DNA from 2 places in the Streptomyces sp. NBC_00448 genome. Region 2 is predicted to be linked to the other one. Evidence: riboswitches for the same ligand, from Rfam matches in the RefSeq annotation. Region 2 holds a riboswitch; the other holds the start of a gene.
What was found. Region 2 has a riboswitch for glycine ahead of gcvP (aminomethyl-transferring glycine dehydrogenase). Riboswitches for the same ligand answer to the same signal wherever they lie in the genome.

Region 1 (9,299 bases), 1.8 Mb from region 2:
GGACAGGCCCAGCAGGACGGCCTTCGGGGTGCCGTGGCCGTGGCCGGTCGCCCCGAGCGAGCCGAACAGCTCGGCCCGGACGGAGACGGTATGGGCGAGCAGCGCCTCGTTCTTCAGGCGGTGCACGAAGATGTTCGCCGCCCGCATCGGGCCGACGGTGTGCGAGCTGGACGGGCCTATTCCGATGGAGAACAGGTCGAAGACGGAGATTGCCACGGTGTTCTTAGCTCCTGGGGTTCGCGGACGCCGTTGTCCGCAGGGTGCTGCGGCCGCGCTCGGCGGGGGCGCGCTGCCGGGCCGGATACGGTGTCCCGCCGGCCGGCCGGTGGCCGGTTCGTGCCCGCCTCCCCCTTGAGCTTCGCACGGGGGAGTACCCGCGACCACGTGGCGCGGGCGGACACGAACCGGCGACCCGGCTACAGGCCCGGGTACAGCGGGTGCTTCTCCGCCAGCGCGGTGACCCTCTGCCGCAAGGGCCCGCTCTCCGACGGCGGGAAGGCCGGCGACGCGGTGAGCGTCGCCGCGATGATGTCGGCGACCTCGCGGAAGTCGTCGGCGGTGAAGCCCCGCGTCGCCAGCGCGGGCGTGCCGATCCGCAGACCCGAGGTGACCATCGGGGGCCGCGGGTCGTTCGGGATCGCGTTGCGGTTGACGGTGATGCCGACCGCGTGCAGCCGGTCCTCGGCCTGCTGGCCGTCGAGCGCGGAGTTGCGCAGGTCGACCAGGACCAGGTGGACGTCGGTACCGCCGGAGAGCACGGAGACGCCGAGTTCCGCCACGTCGGGCCGGGTCAGCCGGTCGGCGAGGATCTTCGCGCCCTCCAGCGTACGGGACTGGCGGTCCTTGAACTCGTCCGTCGCCGCGGCCTTGAACGCGACCGCCTTCGCGGCGATCACATGCTCCAGCGGGCCGCCCTGCTGCCCCGGGAAGACCGCCGAGTTGATCTTCTTGGCGAGTTCGGCCTTGGCCAGGATCACCCCGCCGCGCGGGCCGCCGAGCGTCTTGTGGGTCGTGGTGGTGACCACGTCGGCGTACGGCACGGGGGAGGGGTGCAGCCCGGCCGCGACCAGCCCGGCGAAGTGCGCCATGTCGACCATCAGGTACGCGCCGACCTCGTCGGCGATCCGGCGGAACTCCGCGAAGTCCAGCTGCCGCGGGTACGCCGACCAGCCCGCCACGATGAGCTGCGGGTGGTGCTCCTTGGCCAGCCGCTCCACCTCGGCCATGTCGACCAGGTTGGTCTCCGCGTCCACGTGGTACGCGGCGACCTTGTAGAGCTTGCCGGAGAAGTTGATCTTCATGCCGTGGGTCAGGTGCCCGCCGTGCGCCAGGTCCAGGCCGAGGATGGTGTCACCCGGCTTGAGCAGGGCGAACATCGCGGCGGCGTTCGCCTGGGCGCCCGAGTGCGGCTGCACGTTGGCCGCGTCGGCGCCGAACAGCGCCTTGACCCGGTCGATGGCGAGCTGCTCGATCACGTCGACGTGCTCGCAGCCGCCGTAGTAGCGGCGGCCGGGGTAGCCCTCCGCGTACTTGTTGGTGAGCACCGAGCCCTGCGCCTCCAGCACGGCGACCGGCGCGAAGTTCTCGGACGCGATCATCTCCAGCGTGGACTGCTGGCGGTGCAGCTCGGCGTCGACCGCGGCCGCCACATCCGGGTCGAACTCGTGCAGGGACTGGTTCAGCAGCGACATCGCGGGTTCCCTCAGTTCTCGATGAAGGCGTCGTACTCGGTGGCGGACAGCAGGTCGGACGGCTCCTCGGCGACCTTCACCTTGAACAGCCAGCCGCCCTCGAAGGGCGCGGTGTTCACCAGCGACGGGTCCTCGACGACGTCCTGGTTCACCTCGGTGACCTCGCCGCCGACCGGCGAGTACAGGTCGCTGACGGACTTGGTGGACTCCAGCTCGCCGCAGGTCTCACCCGCGGTCACCGTCGCGCCCACCTCGGGGAGCTGGACGAAGACCACGTCGCCGAGCGCGTCGGCGGCGTGCGAGGTGATGCCCACCGTGGCCGCGCCGTCGGCGGGGGCGGAGAGCCACTCGTGCTCCTTGCTGTAACGAAGCTGCTCAGGGTTGATGCTCATGGCTGAATTCTCCCGGATCGACAGGGGTGCTCGCGGGTGCGGCACGGCAAACGGAAAGCTGAGGGAAAGGGGGGCGAGGGGGAAGAACGGGGAAACGGCGAGGTGCGGTGCGGTGCGAGTCGCGGAACCGGCGCCGGGTGGGGCGACGGGGGAGCGGGCTCGGTCCGCTCAGCGCTCGCGCCGGTAGAACGGCAGCGCCACGACGTCGTACGGCTCCCGCGAGCCGCGGATGTCCACCGCGACCCCCGGCGTGCCGGGCGCCGCGTGCGCCGCGTCCACGTACGCGATCGCGATCGGCTTGCCGAGGGTCGGCGACGGGGCGCCCGAGGTGACCTCGCCGATCACCGCGCCCGAGGCGTCGGTGACCGGGTAGCCGGCCCGCGGCACCCGGCGGCCCTGCGCGACCAGCCCGACGAGCTTGCGCGGTGGCAGGTCCTTGGCCCGTTCGGCGGCGGCGCCCAGCGCGGCGCGCCCGACGAAGTCCCCGGGCTTGTCGAACTTGACCACCCGGCCGAGCCCGGCGTCGAACGGCGTGACCGAGGCGGTCAGCTCGTGCCCGTACAGCGGCATGCCCGCCTCCAGGCGGAGCGTGTCCCGGCAGGACAGCCCGCACGGCACCAGGCCGGCCGACTCGCCAGCATCGGTCAGCGCCCGCCACAGCCGCTCGGCGTCGGCCGGCGCGACGAACAGCTCGAAGCCGTCCTCCCCGGTGTAGCCGGTGCGGGCGATCAGCGCGTCCACCCCGGCGACGGTGCCGGGCAGCCCGGCGTAGTACTTCAGCCCGTCCAGGTCGGCGTCGGTCACCGCCTTCATGATCGCCGGGGCCTGCGGGCCCTGGACGGCCAGCAGCGCGTACGCGTCGCGGTCGTCGCGGACCTGCGCGTCGTACTCCGCCGCGCGCAGCGCCACCGCGTCGAGCACGGTCTGCGCGTTGGACGCGTTGGCGACGATCATGAACTCCTGCTCGCCGAGCCGGTACACGATCAGGTCGTCGAGGATGCCGCCGTCGGGCGCGCAGATCATCGTGTAGCGGGCCCGGCCCACCGCCAGCGCGGACAGGTGGCCGACCAGGGCGTGGTCCAGCGCCTCGCCCGCCTGCGGGCCGGTCACGGTGATCTCGCCCATGTGCGACAGGTCGAAGAGACCGGCCCGGGTGCGGACCGCCTGGTGCTCCTCGCGCTCGCTGGCGTACCGCAGCGGCATGTCCCAGCCGGCGAAGTCGGTCATGGTCGCGCCGAGGGCGCGGTGCAGGGCGTCGAGCGCGGTGTGACGGGGTTCGCTCATCGGTGACAGGCTCCCAGGCTCGGTCTCGGTGAAGAGGAAGGAGAGATGACGGATGGACACTCCCCATCTGTCATCGGAACCTGAGAGGTTCACCGTGAACCCCGCTCGCGCGGGCCGCGGTTTGCACCTTGGGTGGGCGGGACCGCACACCCGAGGGTGCGCCGACGGCTCCGCCGCTTTTCAGATCTGCCTCGCCCGCGCGGTATCTGTGCCTGAGAGATTCAAGGGAGGACTTGCTCCTTCGGCGCCCGTCCCGGCGCCCGCGAACTGGTCGCGTGCACAGGTCCGGGGCTCTCCCGCGCGGCCTCGAACGGCCGGTATGCAAGTTGTGGTCTTCATCATTGCATGCCCAGGGTCCCCGGCCCCCGGCAGCGGTTAGGGTTTCCCGGGCACGACGCTGCACAACGCTACAGACGCGGTACACGGGCGGACAAGGGTGGACATGGAGAATCCGGCACCGTACATATGGCCGGCGAACGAGCTGGAAGAGGTGCTGGGGGCCAGCCTCGGCAATCCGTCGGCCACACCCCGGCTGCTGGAGGTGCTCGGCCGCTCCCAGGTGTGGGTGCCGCTGCCGAACGGCGGCTCGCCGGACGCGGCCGGCCTCGACCTGCCGACCGTCGTGCTCGGCGGCGCGCCCTACGTACCGGTCTTCAGCTCCGAGCAGCAGTTCCGGCAGGCCGCGGACGGCATGTCCTGCACGGTCGCGCCGGTGCACGAGTTCGCCCGCGGGCTGCCGCCGCTGGTCGGCATCGCGGTCAACCCCGGCGGGGCGGTCGGCGTGCCGCTGCCGCCGGCCGCGGTGGCCCAGCTGTGCCGGCCGGTGCCGGGCGAGCGCGCGCCGCAGTTCTCCGGGGTACGCGGCGCGGACGCGCCCCCCGGTGCCCGGGTGCGGCTGTGGGAGCCGGGCCACGACGAGGAACCGGTGGACTTCCTGGCCGCCGCGGCCGGCGAGTTCGCGGTCACCCCGGTGCTGCTCTCCGGCCGGCGGGCGCTGGCCGCCGTGGAGGAGGAGCCGCCCGCCCTGTTCATCGGTGTGGAACTCGACCGCTGGCAGGAGGACGACCGGGCCGCCGCGATGGACGCGCTCGGCCGGGCGATGGGCGTGGCCCCGCCGCCGTGGCCGGTGCACCTGATCCTGCTGGACGTGGCGCAGGACCCGGTGGGCGACTGGCTGCTGGAGACGGTGCGGCCGTTCTTCGCCCGCGACTGAGTCCGCGACCGAGTTCGCGGGCGAGTCCGCGGGCGAGCCGCGAACCGGCTGCGGCCCGGCGGTGGTCGGGCGGTGATCGGGCCGCGGCCCGGCGGTGATCTTGGCCGCGGTCGTGTGGCGGGCGGGTCCGGCCGCCTCGCGCCCGTTCAACGGTCGTATACCTGGTCTATAGCCGGTTCCGCTTGAGTCGGTCGCCATACCGCTGGGCACACTCGACCTGGTTTGATGTCGTGCGAAGAGCAGAACGAAACGAGGGGAAAGGGGCGGTCCCACGTGATCGCGGGCGCGCAAGGCGGTGCGGCGCAGGCCGGCCATGTGGAGCAGATGCTGCTCCAGGTGGCTCCCGGCCGGTTCGACGCATACGAGAACCTGCTCGCGTCACTCGCCGAGGGCCAGGTGTGGATGCTGCTGTGGCACGGCAGTTCCGGGGCGTCCGACGCGCAGTACGGCACCATGGAGATCGGCGGGTACGGCTACGCGCCGTGCTTCACCTCGCCGCGTGAGCTGGCCGCCAGCGGCTGGAACCGCGACCACGAGGTGGTCTCCGGGCGGGACATCGCGCAGACCCTCTACCCGGACCGCTCCGGGCTGTGGCTCAACCCGCACGCGGCCGGCGGCGGGATCGGCATCCCCTGGGCGGACCTGCGCAGGATCGCGGTCGGGCTCGACCTGCTGCCCGCCGGCCCGCTCCAGATCGGGGAACCGTCCCTGCAGATGCCGCAGTTCTACGCGCTTCTCGCGCAGGCCGCGCACCGCACCTCCGCGGTGCGGGCGCTCCGGCAGGCCTGGGTGCAGCCCGTACTCGGCGAGCCCTACCTCGCGATCGGCGTCGAACTCTACGAAGGTGCCGCGCAGGCGGTGGAGTCCGTCCGCCTCATGATGCAGCAGGCGGTCGCCGGCGTACCTGACGGCGTCGCCGTCTCCACGGTGGCCATGGCCGACCCCTACGACCCGGTCGCCCTCTGGATGCGCACCTTCGGCCGCCCCTTCTTCGACAGGTAGGGCGCCCCTGACCCCCTGGTAGTGGCCGCACTTACCGGGGCGCTGGGGGTACTCGCCCTGGCTCCGCCGGGGGCACCCCCACCCAGGCGAAGCTCTGGGGGTGGGGGCACCTCCCGGCGAAGCCAGGGGGAGAACTGCGCGACAAGCCACAGCGGACCGTAAGGTCCGGGACATCACGTGGTGGGGCCGGGCGGGCGGACCACCGCGTCGAGCAACCCCAAAGGCGGGCTGCCCAAGTGCATGAGGGCACCGTGGAAACGGGGCAGGGAGAAGTCCGCGCCCCACTCCCGCTCCGCGCGCCGGCGCACCCGGAGGATCTCCAACTTGCCCCAGGTGTACCGCCCATAGCCCGCGTCGAACGTGCCGCGCCGCGCCTCCGCCGAGGCCGCCGCAGGCGAAAGGTGGGCGTCGCGCACAAAGTACCTCGCGGCCTCGTCCAGCGACAGCGCCCCTGTATGCAAACCGATCGCGCAGGTGAGCCGGGTGACCCGGACCAGCGCTTCGAGGGCCACGCCGATCGCGAAGCGCGGGTCACGCGCGCGGAACCCCTCGTCGAGGCAGACCTCCTCGACGTAGTGGGCCCAGCCCTCGGAGAACGAGAGGCTGTGCAGGAGGCGACGGACCGGGGACGGCGCCCGGCGCAGCGCGCGGCCGTGCGCGAAGTGCCCGGGGGCCACCTCGTGGAGGGTGATGGACGGCATGCTGGTGCGGCTGAAGACCGTCAGCCACTCCTCGCGCTCGTCGGCGGGCCAGTCCGCGTCGGGCGGCGTCACGTGGTACCAGGAGGGCGCGTCGGGCTCGGCCGGCGCCGACCACGTCATCATGGCCATCGCCCAGCGCCGGGACGCGGGCGCCGGGCCGACCAGGCACTCGCCGTCCACGTAGGGCGCGAGCCCCCGCTCGCGGGTGAACTCGATGGCTTCCTCGGTGAGTCGGGCCGCCTCGGCGATCACGCCGTCGGCGCCCGGGTGGTCGGCGAGCAGGCCGGGCAGCAGTTCGTCCACGTCGCTGCGCGGGTCCAGGACGCGGCAGGAGTCGGTGAGCAGTTCGGTGAGCCGGGCGCGCTCCCGGTCGGCCCGCCCGGCCAGTTCGGTGAGGTCCACCCGCACGCCCTCCTGGGCGCCCATCAGCGCGGCGAGCGCCCGTCCGCCGAGCCGGGGGTCGGGGTCGCCGTGTTCGGCGATGTGCTGGATGTGGCCGACCAGCCGCTCGTGCGCGCGCAGGGCGGCCCGTTCGACCTCGCCGGCGTCCGGGTCCAGGTCGGCGGCCAGGCCGAGCACCGAACCGAGCAGCGCCTCGGCGACCGGGGCCCGTACCTGGTCGAGCGAGGACAGTGCGGCGTCCACGGCCTCCGGCCACCGCGCGAGGTGTTCCCGGCGGGCCCGGGCGCGGTCCCCGCGCGGGGCGTACTCCCGGCCGTAGCAGGCCAGTTCGAGGTTGGACAGGTGCGGGTAGGGGTCGCGCCGGTGCAGTTCGAGCTCGCCGAACTGCACGCGCAGGGCCTCCTCGAAGACCGCAAGGTGGGCTTCGTCGTGCGGGTCCCGGAGCGGGTCGCCGCGCCGGGCGCGGGCCATGGCCGCCAGCCCGTCGCGGACTCCCTGGGGGGACAGATCCTGCACCCGGCCGTCGTATTCGTGCAGGCCCGACATCTCCCGGGCCTGGGGCATCATCAGGTCGCAGACCGCGCGCAGCCGTTCGTCCATCAACCGACCGTACCCCGAGGTACGCGTCGGTAACGATGAAAGAACCACCCACATCACAGTTGCGCATCCCTTCGCGGCCAGGTCTGGCGGGTGATCGCCAACCAGAAGAAGAATCCAGCGGCAAGACACCTTGGTGTTGACATGTCCCAACCGCAACGCGCGTAGTGGATACGCACGTCGCACGCATGATCACGTCGAGCGGCCACTGTGGGTGACCTCAGTGCCATCTGCAACTACCGCATCAAGTGCACCAACTGACGAGGAAGCCGCTACAGCGGCGGGCGCGCGCCGGTTACCCACCGGCGAGAGGGGTCGGCAAACGCCATGACCGCACCTATCGAGACCACCTCCGGACAGGCCGAAGCGCATCCGGAGGCCGTACTCAGCGGGGCCGGGCGAGGCATGATCGAGGGGCGCTCGCTCGGTCAGATCGCCTGGGGCCGGCTCAGACGAGACAAGGTCGCGATGGCCGGCGGCGTGGTGGTGCTGCTGCTGGTGCTGCTGGCGATCCTCGCCAAGCCGATCGAGATGGTCTTCAACCTCGATCCGAACGCCTTCCACCAGAACCTGGTCGACCCCGAACTGCTGTCGCCCAAGGGCGGCTGGGGCGGCATGAGCTGGTCCCACCCGCTGGGCGTGGACCCGAAGTTCGGCCGCGACATCCTGGCCCGGATCATCGAGGGCTCCTGGATCTCCATGCTGGTGGCCACCGGTGCCACCGTGCTGTCCAACGTGATCGGCACCGTGCTCGGCGTCATCGCCGGCTACTACGGCGGCTGGGTGGACAGCCTGATCAGCCGGCTGATGGACGTCTTCCTCGCCTTCCCGCTGCTGCTGTTCGCGATCTCCATCTCGGCCTCGCTGCAGGACGGCGCCTTCGGGCTGAGCGGGCTTCCGTTGCGGATCTGCGTGCTGATCTTCGTGATCGGCTTCTTCAACTGGCCCTACATGGGCCGGATCGTCCGCGGCCAGACGCTGAGCCTGCGCGAGCGCGAGTTCGTCGACGCCGCCCGCGGCATGGGCGCGCGCGGGCCGTTCATCCTCTTCCGCGAGTTGCTGCCGAACCTCGTGGCGCCGATCCTCGTCTACTCCACGCTGCTGATCCCCACCAACATCCTGTTCGAGGCCGCCCTGAGCTTCCTCGGGGTCGGCATCGCGCCTCCGCAGGCCTCCTGGGGCGGCATGTTGACCAGCGCGGTCGACGTCTACCAGTCCGACCCGCAGTACATGTTCGTGCCCGGCCTCGCGATCTTCATCACGGTGCTGGCCTTCAACCTCTTCGGCGACGGGCTGCGGGACGCCCTCGATCCGCGCAGCAAGTGATTCCGCAGGGATGACCCACCGACCCCGGGTGGCACCTCGTGTGCCGTGCGGCACCCATGGCCGACCCGGCGACTCAAATAGGAAGTGAGGGGCGTACCCCGGTATGAACACCAGAAAGGTGACCTCCGCTCTCGCGCTCTGCTTGGCGATGGCACTCGGCGTGTCCGCCTGCGGCGGCTCGGGCGGCTCCAGCGGCTCGGGCAAGAAGGACCAGGCGCTGACCTCGATCGTCAACGCGTCGAGCAAGAAGGGCGGGACGGTCACCGCCGACCACTCCACCGGCCCTGACTCCCTCGACCCGGGCAACACCTACTACGGCTGGGTGCAGGACTTCTCCCGGCTCTACGCCCGTACGCTCCTGACCTTCAAGCCGGCGGCCGGCAAGGCGGGTCTGACGGTGGTCCCGGACCTGGCGACCGGACTCGGCACCTCCAGCCCCGACGCGAAGACCTGGACGTACCACCTGCGCACGGGTGTGAAGTTCCAGGACGGCACCCCGGTGACCTCCAAGGACGTCAAGTACGCGATCGAGCGCAGCAACTTCGCGCCCGACGTGATGTCCAACGGCCCGGTGTACTTCAAGAGTTACCTGGCCGACGACAGCAAGTACCAGGGCCCGTACAAGGACAAGAGCCCGAACGGGCTGTCGTCCATAGAGACGCCCGACAACCAGACGATCGTCTTCCACCTG
Region 2 (9,299 bases):
GGAACGGCGAGTTCGCGCCGACCGCCACCTGCGGCGCGGAGACCACCTGGGCGGCGTTCCACGCCGGGGCGAAGCGCTCCGGGGTGACCTGGAGGTGCATCTGCGTGGAGGTGCAGGCCGCCTCGGGCGCGATCGAGGCGGAGGTGTAGACGAGGTGCTCGACGCCTTCGATGTCGAGGGTGATGTCCTCGCCGCGCATGGCCAGAATCCGCTCGTTGAGCAGGGTGTAGCGGTCGGCGCGGGAGAGGTTCGCCGAGACCAGGTCCTGGGCCTGGAGGGTGGGTAGGATTCCCACCATCACGATGCCGGCGCCGACCTCTCCGGCCATCCGGTCGGCGTAGCCGAGCCCGGTGCGCAGTTCCTCGGCGAGCCGGTCGAGCACCCGGCCGGAAAGCGGGTGCGGCGCGATGTTCACTTCAATATTGAACTGGGCCAGCTCGGTCTGGAAATCGCGGCTCGCGATGCGCTCCAGCACCTCTTCGTTCATCATGCGGGGCAGTCCCTCGGAATCCGCGAGATTCAATTCGATCTCCAGACCCATGAGATTGCGCGGCCGATCGAAGCGCCGCTCCGCCAACAGCCTCTCCAGCCCCACCAGGCACTGCTGGAGCTTGTTCCGATACATCCGCCGGTCGGCCAGGTCGAACGCCCCGGCCACCACCTTCTCCCCCATCGAAGCGTCCCTCCTCGCGCGGTCCTCACCGGAGGATGCCCACCCAAATGATCGATAACGCCCACCGGAGCACGACGTGCACGCTACGCTTGCCGTAGTGACCGGCCGCGGGCATGTTCCCGCGGCACATTCGGTGCAGGGCTCCCGCGTAAAATCCGGGTGAATACCACCGAACGGTTCCGGCCGACCGTACGGGGCGGAAATCAGCGGCATCCGCCCCCTACCCTGCGGGAATGCCGGCCGGACCCCTCGGGAAGAAGGCGGATAATCGCCTTGCGGGTAATACTGGCAGCGAGTAGATGAAACACGGAGCGAACACACGTCGTATAAACTCCGCGCACGAGGCAGAGTATCCGCCGTCGCCGGGCGAGCTTGAGCAGTAACCCTCACCAGGTACTGACCGCGCCGTCCGCACCTCGCCCGCACCGCTTTGTGCCCGCACCACGTGTCTCCCAGTGAGAGGCGACAACACCATGCCGCTGCTTGTCCCCCCAGCACCCGCACCAGCCCTGTTGAGTGTCCTGGCGGCGCTCAGTTCTCCCACTGCGGTCCTGGAAGCCCGGACCCCTGCCCTGCGCACCGCGGAAGGGCCGCTGGACGCCGAACACCCCCTGCCGGTCCATGTGTTCGAACCGGCGGCGGTTCCCGGTGGCCTGCCCCACGCGCGGCTGGCCGGCTGGCGGTTCCATATCAGGGCGGGGTCCCGGGTGGCCGCGGCGGGCGAGACCGTGGCGACACCTGACGGCTGGGTGTTCTCGCGCTTCTCCGAAGGCCCCTACCTGGCCTCGACCGAGCGGGCGCTGCGCCAGGCGGAGCCGCTGCCGGCCACCTACCAGCCGCACCTGCTGTCCGTGCCGAGCCTGTACATGATGGCGCTGTGGCTGCACTCGGTGCCGAGGGCCGACGCGGCCACCGCCCAGCCGGACCCGGCCGACCTGGTCATCCCGCTGGCGCCCGCGCCGCCGGGGATCGCCTCGCACCGGGTGTACCGGATCGTGGAGCTCGCGCCGCTGCTGAGCGCGTGGCTGGCCCCGCCGCCGCTGGCCGGCTCCCCGGCGTAGGCAGTGCAGGCCGCATAGGGCGCACAGGCCGTATCCGGCGGCCCGGCATGAGCGAAGCCGGTTCTCCTGGGCACCGAGGCTCAGGGGAACCGGCTGTGTCATGCGTCGGCCGACCCGTCCAACGCCTCGTCGGACGACCCGTGGAACGCCTCGGGCGCCTCGCCGGGCGGCTCAGGCGGCCGTGGTGACGCGCGTAGCGACCAGCGGCCGATGCGGTGCGATGATCTGCCCGTCGGGCAGGATCTCGCCGGTGTCCTCGAAGAGCAGCACCCCGTTGCACAGCAGGCTCCAGCCCTGCTCCGGGTGGTGGGCCACGATGAGGGCGGCCTCACGGTCGGCGCTGTCAGCGGTAGGGCACTGCGGCTCGTGCTTGCACATGGTCAATGGTGTCTTTCGCTGCGAGAGGTGAATGGTGCGGTCGGTCGCGTCGCCTGCCTGGTTCATCTCGGTCCCCCGTTCTCGCGCGGCCGGTCCCAGTCTTGCTCCCCGGACGGCATTCCGCAGGTATTTCACGTTCGCGCTACTCATTGGTGCAAGACGCGCCATCCACTCGGCCGGTTGCGGACACACGGCGGCGCCTCCCGGCCGTTTCCCGGTCGGGAGGCGCCGCCGCCCCGCCTGCGCGTCGCCGCGCGCCGATCAGCTCTCGTACGCGTCCAGCGGCGGGCAGGAGCAGACCAGATTGCGGTCGCCGAACGCCCCGTCGATCCGGCGTACCGGCGGCCAGTACTTGTCCGCGGGGTGCACGCCGGCCGGGAAGACGGCCTCCTCACGGCTGTACGGGTGACTCCAGTCGCCGCTGAGCGCGGCCGCGGTGTGCGGGGCCGCGCGCAGCGGGTTGTCGTCGGCGGGCCACGCGCCGGAGCCGACCCGGTCGATCTCGGCGCGGATCGCGATCATCGCCTCGCAGAACCGGTCGAGTTCGGCGAGGTCCTCGCTCTCGGTGGGCTCGATCATCAGGGTGCCGGCCACCGGGAAGGACATCGTCGGCGCGTGGAAGCCGTAGTCGATCAGCCGCTTGGCGACGTCGTCGACGCTGACACCGGTGTCCTTGGTCAGCGGCCGCAGGTCGATGATGCACTCGTGCGCGACCAGGCCGCCGGGGCCGGTGTAGAGCACCGGGTAGTGCGGCTCCAGCCGCTTGGCGACGTAGTTGGCGCTCAGCACGGCGATCTGGCTGGCCTGCTTCAGCCCCTCGCCGCCCATCAGCCGGACGTAGGTCCAGGAGATCGGGAGAATCCCCGCCGAGCCCCAGGGCGCGGCCGAGACCGGGCCGACACCGGTGGCGGGGCCGGCCTCGGGCTGGAGCGGGTGGTTGGGCAGGTGCGGGGCCAGGTGGGCGCGGACCGCGACCGGGCCGACGCCGGGGCCGCCGCCGCCGTGCGGGATGCAGAACGTCTTGTGCAGGTTCAGGTGGGACACGTCGGCGCCGAACCGGCCCGGGCGGGCCAGGCCGACCAGCGCGTTGAGGTTGGCACCGTCGACGTAGACCTGGCCGCCGGCGTCGTGCACGGCCGCGCAGACGTCGGTGATGTGCTCCTCGAACACGCCGTGCGTGGAGGGGTAGGTGACCATCAGCACGGCGAGCCGGTCGCGGTACTGCTCGATCTTCGCGCGCAGGTCGGCGACGTCCACGTCGCCGTCCTGGCTGGTCTTCACCACGACCACGGTCATCCCGGCCATCACCGCGCTGGCGGCGTTGGTGCCGTGCGCGGAGGACGGGATCAGGCAGACCGTACGGTCCAGGTCGCCGTTGGCCCGGTGGTAGGCGCGGACCGCGAGCAGGCCGGCCAGTTCGCCCTGCGACCCGGCGTTGGGCTGGAGGCTGACCTTGTCGTAGCCGGTGATCTCGGCGAGCTGGTCCTCCAGGCCGTGGATCAGGCTGAGGTAGCCCTCGGCCTGGTCGGCGGGCGCGAAGGGGTGCAGGGCGCCGAACTCCGGCCAGGTGACCGGCTCCATCTCGGTGGTCGCGTTGAGCTTCATGGTGCACGAGCCCAGCGGGATCATGCCGCGGTCCAGGGCGTAGTCGCGGTCGGCGAGCCGGCGCAGGTAGCGCAGCATCGAGGTCTCGCTGCGGTGCTGGTGGAAGACCGGGTGGGTGAGGTAGTCGTCGGTGCGCAGCAGGGCATCGGGCAGCGCGTCGGGGGCGGCGGCGTCGAGCGCGTCGATGTCGCCGGTGGCGCCGAAGGCGGCGAGCACCGAGCTGAGCGCGGCGCGGTCGGTGGTCTCGTCGCAGGCGATGCCGACGTGGTCGGCGTCGGTCAGCCGCAGGTTGACGCCGGCGGCGCGCGCGGCGGCCACGACGTCGGCGGCCCGGCCGGGCACGTGGGCGGTCAGCGTGTCGAAGTACGCGTCCTCGACGAGCTCGACGCCGGCCGCGCGCAGGCCCGCGGCGAGCACCGCGGCGTAGCGGTGGGTGCGGCGCGCGATGGCGGCCAGCCCGTCGGGCCCGTGGTAGACGGCGTACATGCCGGCCATCACGGCGAGCAGCACCTGGGCGGTGCAGATGTTGCTGGTGGCCTTCTCCCGGCGGATGTGCTGCTCGCGGGTCTGGAGCGCCAGCCGGAAGGCGGTGTCGCCGTCGGCGTCGACCGAGACGCCGACGAGCCGGCCGGGCAGGTTGCGGGCGTAGGAGTCGCGGACGGCCATGTAGCCGGCGTGCGGGCCGCCGAAGGCCATCGGGACGCCGAACCGCTGGGTGGTGCCGACCGCGATGTCCGCGCCGAGGTCGCCGGGCGAGGTGAGCAGGGTGAGCGCGAGCAGGTCGGCGGCCACGGTGACGATCGCGCCGAGGTCATGCGCCTGCTCGATGACCGGCCGCAGGTCGCGGACGGCGCCCGAGGCGCCGGGGTACTGCAGCAGCACGCCGGTGACGCCGCGCTCGGCGACGTCGGCGGGGATGCCGGCCGACAGGTCGGCGGTGACGACCTCGACGCCGGTCGGTTCGGCGCGGGTCCGGATCACCGCGAGGGTCTGCGGGAAGGTGTCGGCGTCGACCAGGAAGACGCCGTTCTTGACCTTGCCGACCCGGCGGGACAGCGCCATCGCCTCGGCGGCCGCGGTGCCCTCGTCCAGCAGGGATGCCCCGGAGGTGGGCAGGCCGGTGAGGTCGGCGACGACGGTCTGGAAGTTCAGCAGCGCTTCGAGCCGGCCCTGCGAGATCTCCGGCTGGTACGGGGTGTAGGCGGTGTACCAGGCCGGGTTCTCCAGCACGTTGCGCAGGATGACCGGCGGGGTGAAGGTGCCGTGGTAGCCCAGGCCGATCATCGGCGTGAGCACCTGGTTGCGGTCGGCGAGCGCGCGCAGCTCGGCGAGCGCCTCGGCCTCCGTGACGGCGGCGGGCAGACCGAGCGCTTCGGTGCTCTTGATGGTCTCGGGTACGGCGGCGCCCGTCAGTTCGTCCAGCGAGCCGTAGCCGACCTGGGCGAGCATCTTGGCCTGCGCCTCGGCGTCGGGGCCGATGTGGCGGCGGGCGAACGGCCGGCCGGCTTCCAGCTCGGCGAGGGAATTGCGGCGGTCACTCATCTTCGGGGGCCTCCTGGTCTGCAACGACCTTCGGGGGTGCCGCCAAGGCACCCGTACGGCCTCCCCCTCTGTCATCAGAACCTGAGAGCTTCACCGCCCCGGCCCACAGGGCGGCTTTCACCGTCGGTGAGGACGCGCCCGGCGGCCGCGCTGCTTCCGGGACAGGTCCTGCTTTCCAGAGTGACCTCACCCGAGCGGTACGGATGCCTGAGAGATTCCGGGGAGGATTTGCTCCTTCGGCGCCTTCCGCCACCCGCCACCAGGCGGGTTCTTGGAGGACTCTCCCGCACGGGGTCAACGGCCTTCTGCCAGCCTACCAGCGTGATCCGAACACGGATCGGAACAGGTGCCGAGTCGACACCGCCCCTGTTGTGGCTTTGGGTAGGAGTCGGCAGCCGTCGTACGACGGCGGGCCTGGGGTTGGTTGGACTCGTTGGAGGGACCGTGCAGACCGACATCGATCCGCGCAGCCTGATCGGCCGCCGCGCCTTCGACCGTGACGGGACGAGGATCGGCACGGTGGACGAGGTCTACCTCGACGACGCGACCGGCACGCCGGAATGGGCGGCGCTGCGCACCGGCCTGTTCACCCGGGACGCCTTCGTGCCGCTCGGCCCGAGCGAACTGGACGGCGACAAACTGCGGGTGCCGTACGAGAAGGCGCTGATCAAGGACGCGCCGGACTTCGGCGTGGGCCGGCACCTCTCGCCCGAGCAGGAGTTGCAGCTCTACCACCACTACGGAATGGACGTGCCGCGGTCGGGGGCGGAGCCGGCGCCTTCCGGGGACTTCGGCGAGCTGGCCGACGACGACTGAGCCGGATCGGCGGGCGGGTCGCTGCCCGCGTCCACGGGCGGGACCGCTGGCGGGTCTGCCGGCGGACCCGTGTCCTCCGAACCTGCGGGCGGACCGGACGGCGGCGGGTCGCCCGGGTCCACGGGCATCCGCTGGGCGGCCAGGGGCAGCGGATCGCTGGAACTGAGTTCCGGATCATCCACGGGGAAGGTGCGCACCCGGCCCGGCACGGCGTCCGAGGGCACCTCGAAGCGCACGGTCACCCGGCCGACCCCGCTGCCCTGCACCCACCCGGCGCCGTACGTGGCGTGGGTGACGTCGTGGCCCGGCAGCCAGCGGTTCGCCCGCTCGGGGGCCGGCGGGGGGCTGCTGGGCAGCGGCGGCGGGGCGTCGTCCTCCGCCGAGTCGCCGTTCAGCGCCCGCTCGCCCGCGGCCTGGGCGAACAGGTCCTCCTGCGTGAAGTCGGCGAGCCCGGCGACGCCCACCCCGAGCAGCCGCACGCCACCGGTGGTGTCGACGGCCTCGGCGAGCCGGCGGGCGGTCTCGCGCACCACGGCTGGGTCGTCGGTGGGCGCGCGCAGCGTCTCGGAGCGGGTGAGCGTGGAGAAGTCATACCGCCGGACCTTCACCACGACGGTGCGCCCGGAGCGGCCCGCGCCGCGCAGCCGCTGCACGCAGCGCTCGGCGAGCCGGTCGATCTCGTACCGCACATGGGCGCGGTCGGTCAGGTCGCTGTCGAAGGTGTCCTCGACCGAGATGGACTTGACGTCGCGGTCGGCGACCACCGGGCGGTTGTCGACACCGGCGGCCATCGCATGCAGGCCCGCGCCATGCGCCTTGCCGAGCAGCCGGACCAGTTCCCCCTCTCCGGCCTGGGCGATCTCGGCGACGGTGAGGATGCCGGCCCTGCGCAGATGCTCGGCCGTGGCGGGTCCGACCCCCGGCAGGGTGCGCACCGGCATCGGGTCGAGCAGCGCCTGCTCGGTGCCGGGCTCGACCACCACCAGGCCGTCGGGCTTGGCCTTCTCCGAGGCGATCTTGGCGAGCAGCTTGGAGCCGGCCAGCCCGACGGAGGCGGTCAGGCCGGTGGCGGCCTTGATGTCGGCGCGCAGGCCCCGGGCCACCGCCCGCGGATCGCCGGCGTACTCACCGGCCTCCAGGTCGACGAACGCCTCGTCGACGCTCAGCGGCTCTATCAGCGGTGACGCCTCGCGGAGCAGCGCCATCACGATCTCGCTGACCTGCCGATAGATGCCGAACCTCGGCGCGAGATACGCCGCGTTGGGGGCGAGCCGGCGGGCGTGCGCCATCGCCATGGCGGAGTGGACGCCGTGCACGCGCGCCTCGTAGGACGCGGTCGACACCACGCCGCGGGGTCCGAGGCCGCCGACCACCACCGGCTTGCCCCGCAGGCTCGGCTTGGACGCCTGCTCGACCGCGGCGAAGAACGCGTCCATGTCCAGGTGGAGGATCGTCGGCGCACTTCTCACACGTCCAAGCGTCCCGCATCCCACCGACATCGGCCGTACATGTGTACGGCGACGGCGGGTCGCGGCTGCGGCCCGGGGGTGGACCGAGCCACCGCACAGCGCCGCGCGGCCTGGCACGGCACCGCATGGCACGCGATGCGAGGCGGGCGCGAAGTGCGCGGGGCCGCGCTCAGACCGCCTTGTTGCGGCGCCGGGCCAGTTCGTCGGCCGGGTTGTGGCCGACCAGGGTCTCGCCGGTGTCCACGCGCTCGCCGTGCATCTCGGACAGCGCGGTCTCCACGTCGCGCCAGACCACGCCGACCGCGATGCCGAAGATGCCCTGGCCGCCCTGGAGCAGCTGGACCACTTCGTCGGGCGAGGTGCATTCGTAGACGGTGGCGCCGTCGCTCATCAGCGTCATCCGGGCCAGCTCACCCGGGCCGACCGAGCGCAGGTGCTGGACGGCGGTGCGGATGTTCTGCAGGGAGACGCCGGTGTCGAGCAGCCGCTTGACGATCTTGAGCACGACGACGTCGGAGAATCCGTACAGCCGCTGGGTGCCCGAGCCGTACGCGGGTCGCACGCTCGGCTCGACCAGGCCGGTCCTGGCCCAGTAGTCGAGCTGGCGGTAGGTGATGCCGGTCGCGGCGCAGGCCGCCGGACCTCGGTAGCCGATCTGCTCGGACGGCGTTTCGGCAGGTGGGCCGCCGTCGGCACCCACTGCGGCCGGGGCGAGTGCCCCTCGGGCCGGATACGGGCCGCCGGTCGCCAAACCGTCGCCGGTACTTCTCACGACGCCCTCCGTCCCTTCGCGTCCGCCGGCCGCGCGCACGTGCCACCGGACTTTCCCTCCTGACGGTAGGCAGTCGTCACACGTGCGTCAACGATCGCCACGCTCGGCACGCCGAGTGAAATTCACCCCAGGAGTGGTTTGATCTGATCACAGAGCGGGAACGGAATTCCGAATGGCCATATGGCGGCAACATTGCCCCGCCAACTCCCGATCGGGGGCAGGCCGGGACACTCCGCCCGGAACGGCGCCGACGGCCTTTCCGGGCGTTTCGGGCCGGCTACTGGTTGCTGGTCCCGAAGTCCTCGGGCGAGATCTGGTCGAGGAACTCGCGGAACTTCTCCACTTCGTCCTCCTGCTCGTCCGGGATCGCGATCCCCGCGTCGTCCAGCACACCGTCGCTGCCGTAGATCGGCGTCCCGGTGCGCAGCGCGAGCGCTATGGCGTCGGACGGGCGGGCACTGACCTCGACCCCGCCGGCGAAGACCAGCTCCGCGTAGAACACGCCTTCCCTCATGTCGGTGATACGCACCTCCGTCAGCGTCTGTCCCACCGCCTCGAGCACGTCCTTGAAGAGGTCGTGAGTCAGCGGTCGCGCCGGCGTCATACCCTGCTGCGCGAAGGCGATGGCCGTCGCCTCTCCCGGCCCGATCCAGATGGGCAGGTACCGGTCGCCTCCCACTTCACGCAGGAGCACGATCGGTTGGTTGGAGGGCATTTCGACCCGGACACCCACAACGTCGAGCTCGTTCACACAGCAACCCTAGGCCGTGCCCGCCGGGTTTGGGTAGTCGGGCAGCCGCCAGGTGCCGCCACGCGGCTCACCGGGAAGGGCCGCAAAGCGCCGGACAACCCCGCGGATGCCGCCCCCGGCAACGGTTCCGGCCACAATCCGGCCGAATTCCGGCGGCGATCCGGCCGCCGGATTCCACCGGATTCGATGTCAGTCCAGCCGGACCCGCAGCGCGGACTGCAGCATCGCCGCG

Region 1: linked by a shared signal. The riboswitch ahead of gcvT (glycine cleavage system aminomethyltransferase GcvT) and the one ahead of gcvP (aminomethyl-transferring glycine dehydrogenase) in region 2 are both predicted to bind glycine.

Annotation. Positions count from the first base shown of each region.
Region 1 is NZ_CP107913.1:7,004,727-7,014,025, forward strand. It holds gene OG370_RS30275 (L-serine ammonia-lyase) at 1-216, opposite strand, end outside; gene glyA (serine hydroxymethyltransferase) at 417-1,691, opposite strand; gene gcvH (glycine cleavage system protein GcvH) at 1,703-2,083, opposite strand; gene gcvT (glycine cleavage system aminomethyltransferase GcvT) at 2,252-3,367, opposite strand; glycine riboswitch at 3,558-3,676, opposite strand; gene OG370_RS30295 (enhanced serine sensitivity protein SseB) at 3,810-4,580, shown strand; gene OG370_RS30300 (enhanced serine sensitivity protein SseB C-terminal domain-containing protein) at 4,854-5,582, shown strand; gene OG370_RS30305 (DUF885 family protein) at 5,756-7,285, opposite strand; gene OG370_RS30310 (ABC transporter permease) at 7,610-8,608, shown strand; gene OG370_RS30315 (ABC transporter substrate-binding protein) at 8,712-9,299, shown strand, end outside.
Region 2 is NZ_CP107913.1:8,831,253-8,840,551, reverse strand. It holds gene OG370_RS38030 (glutamate--cysteine ligase) at 1-673, opposite strand, end outside; gene OG370_RS38025 (hypothetical protein) at 1,147-1,734, shown strand; gene OG370_RS38020 (DUF5999 family protein) at 1,906-2,112, opposite strand; gene gcvP (aminomethyl-transferring glycine dehydrogenase) at 2,374-5,259, opposite strand; glycine riboswitch at 5,318-5,444, opposite strand; glycine riboswitch at 5,445-5,556, opposite strand; gene OG370_RS38010 (PRC-barrel domain-containing protein) at 5,704-6,075, shown strand; gene OG370_RS38005 (DNA polymerase IV) at 5,997-7,544, opposite strand; gene OG370_RS38000 (MerR family transcriptional regulator) at 7,714-8,316, opposite strand; gene OG370_RS37995 (bifunctional nuclease family protein) at 8,594-9,067, opposite strand; gene ftsR (transcriptional regulator FtsR) at 9,257-9,299, opposite strand, start outside.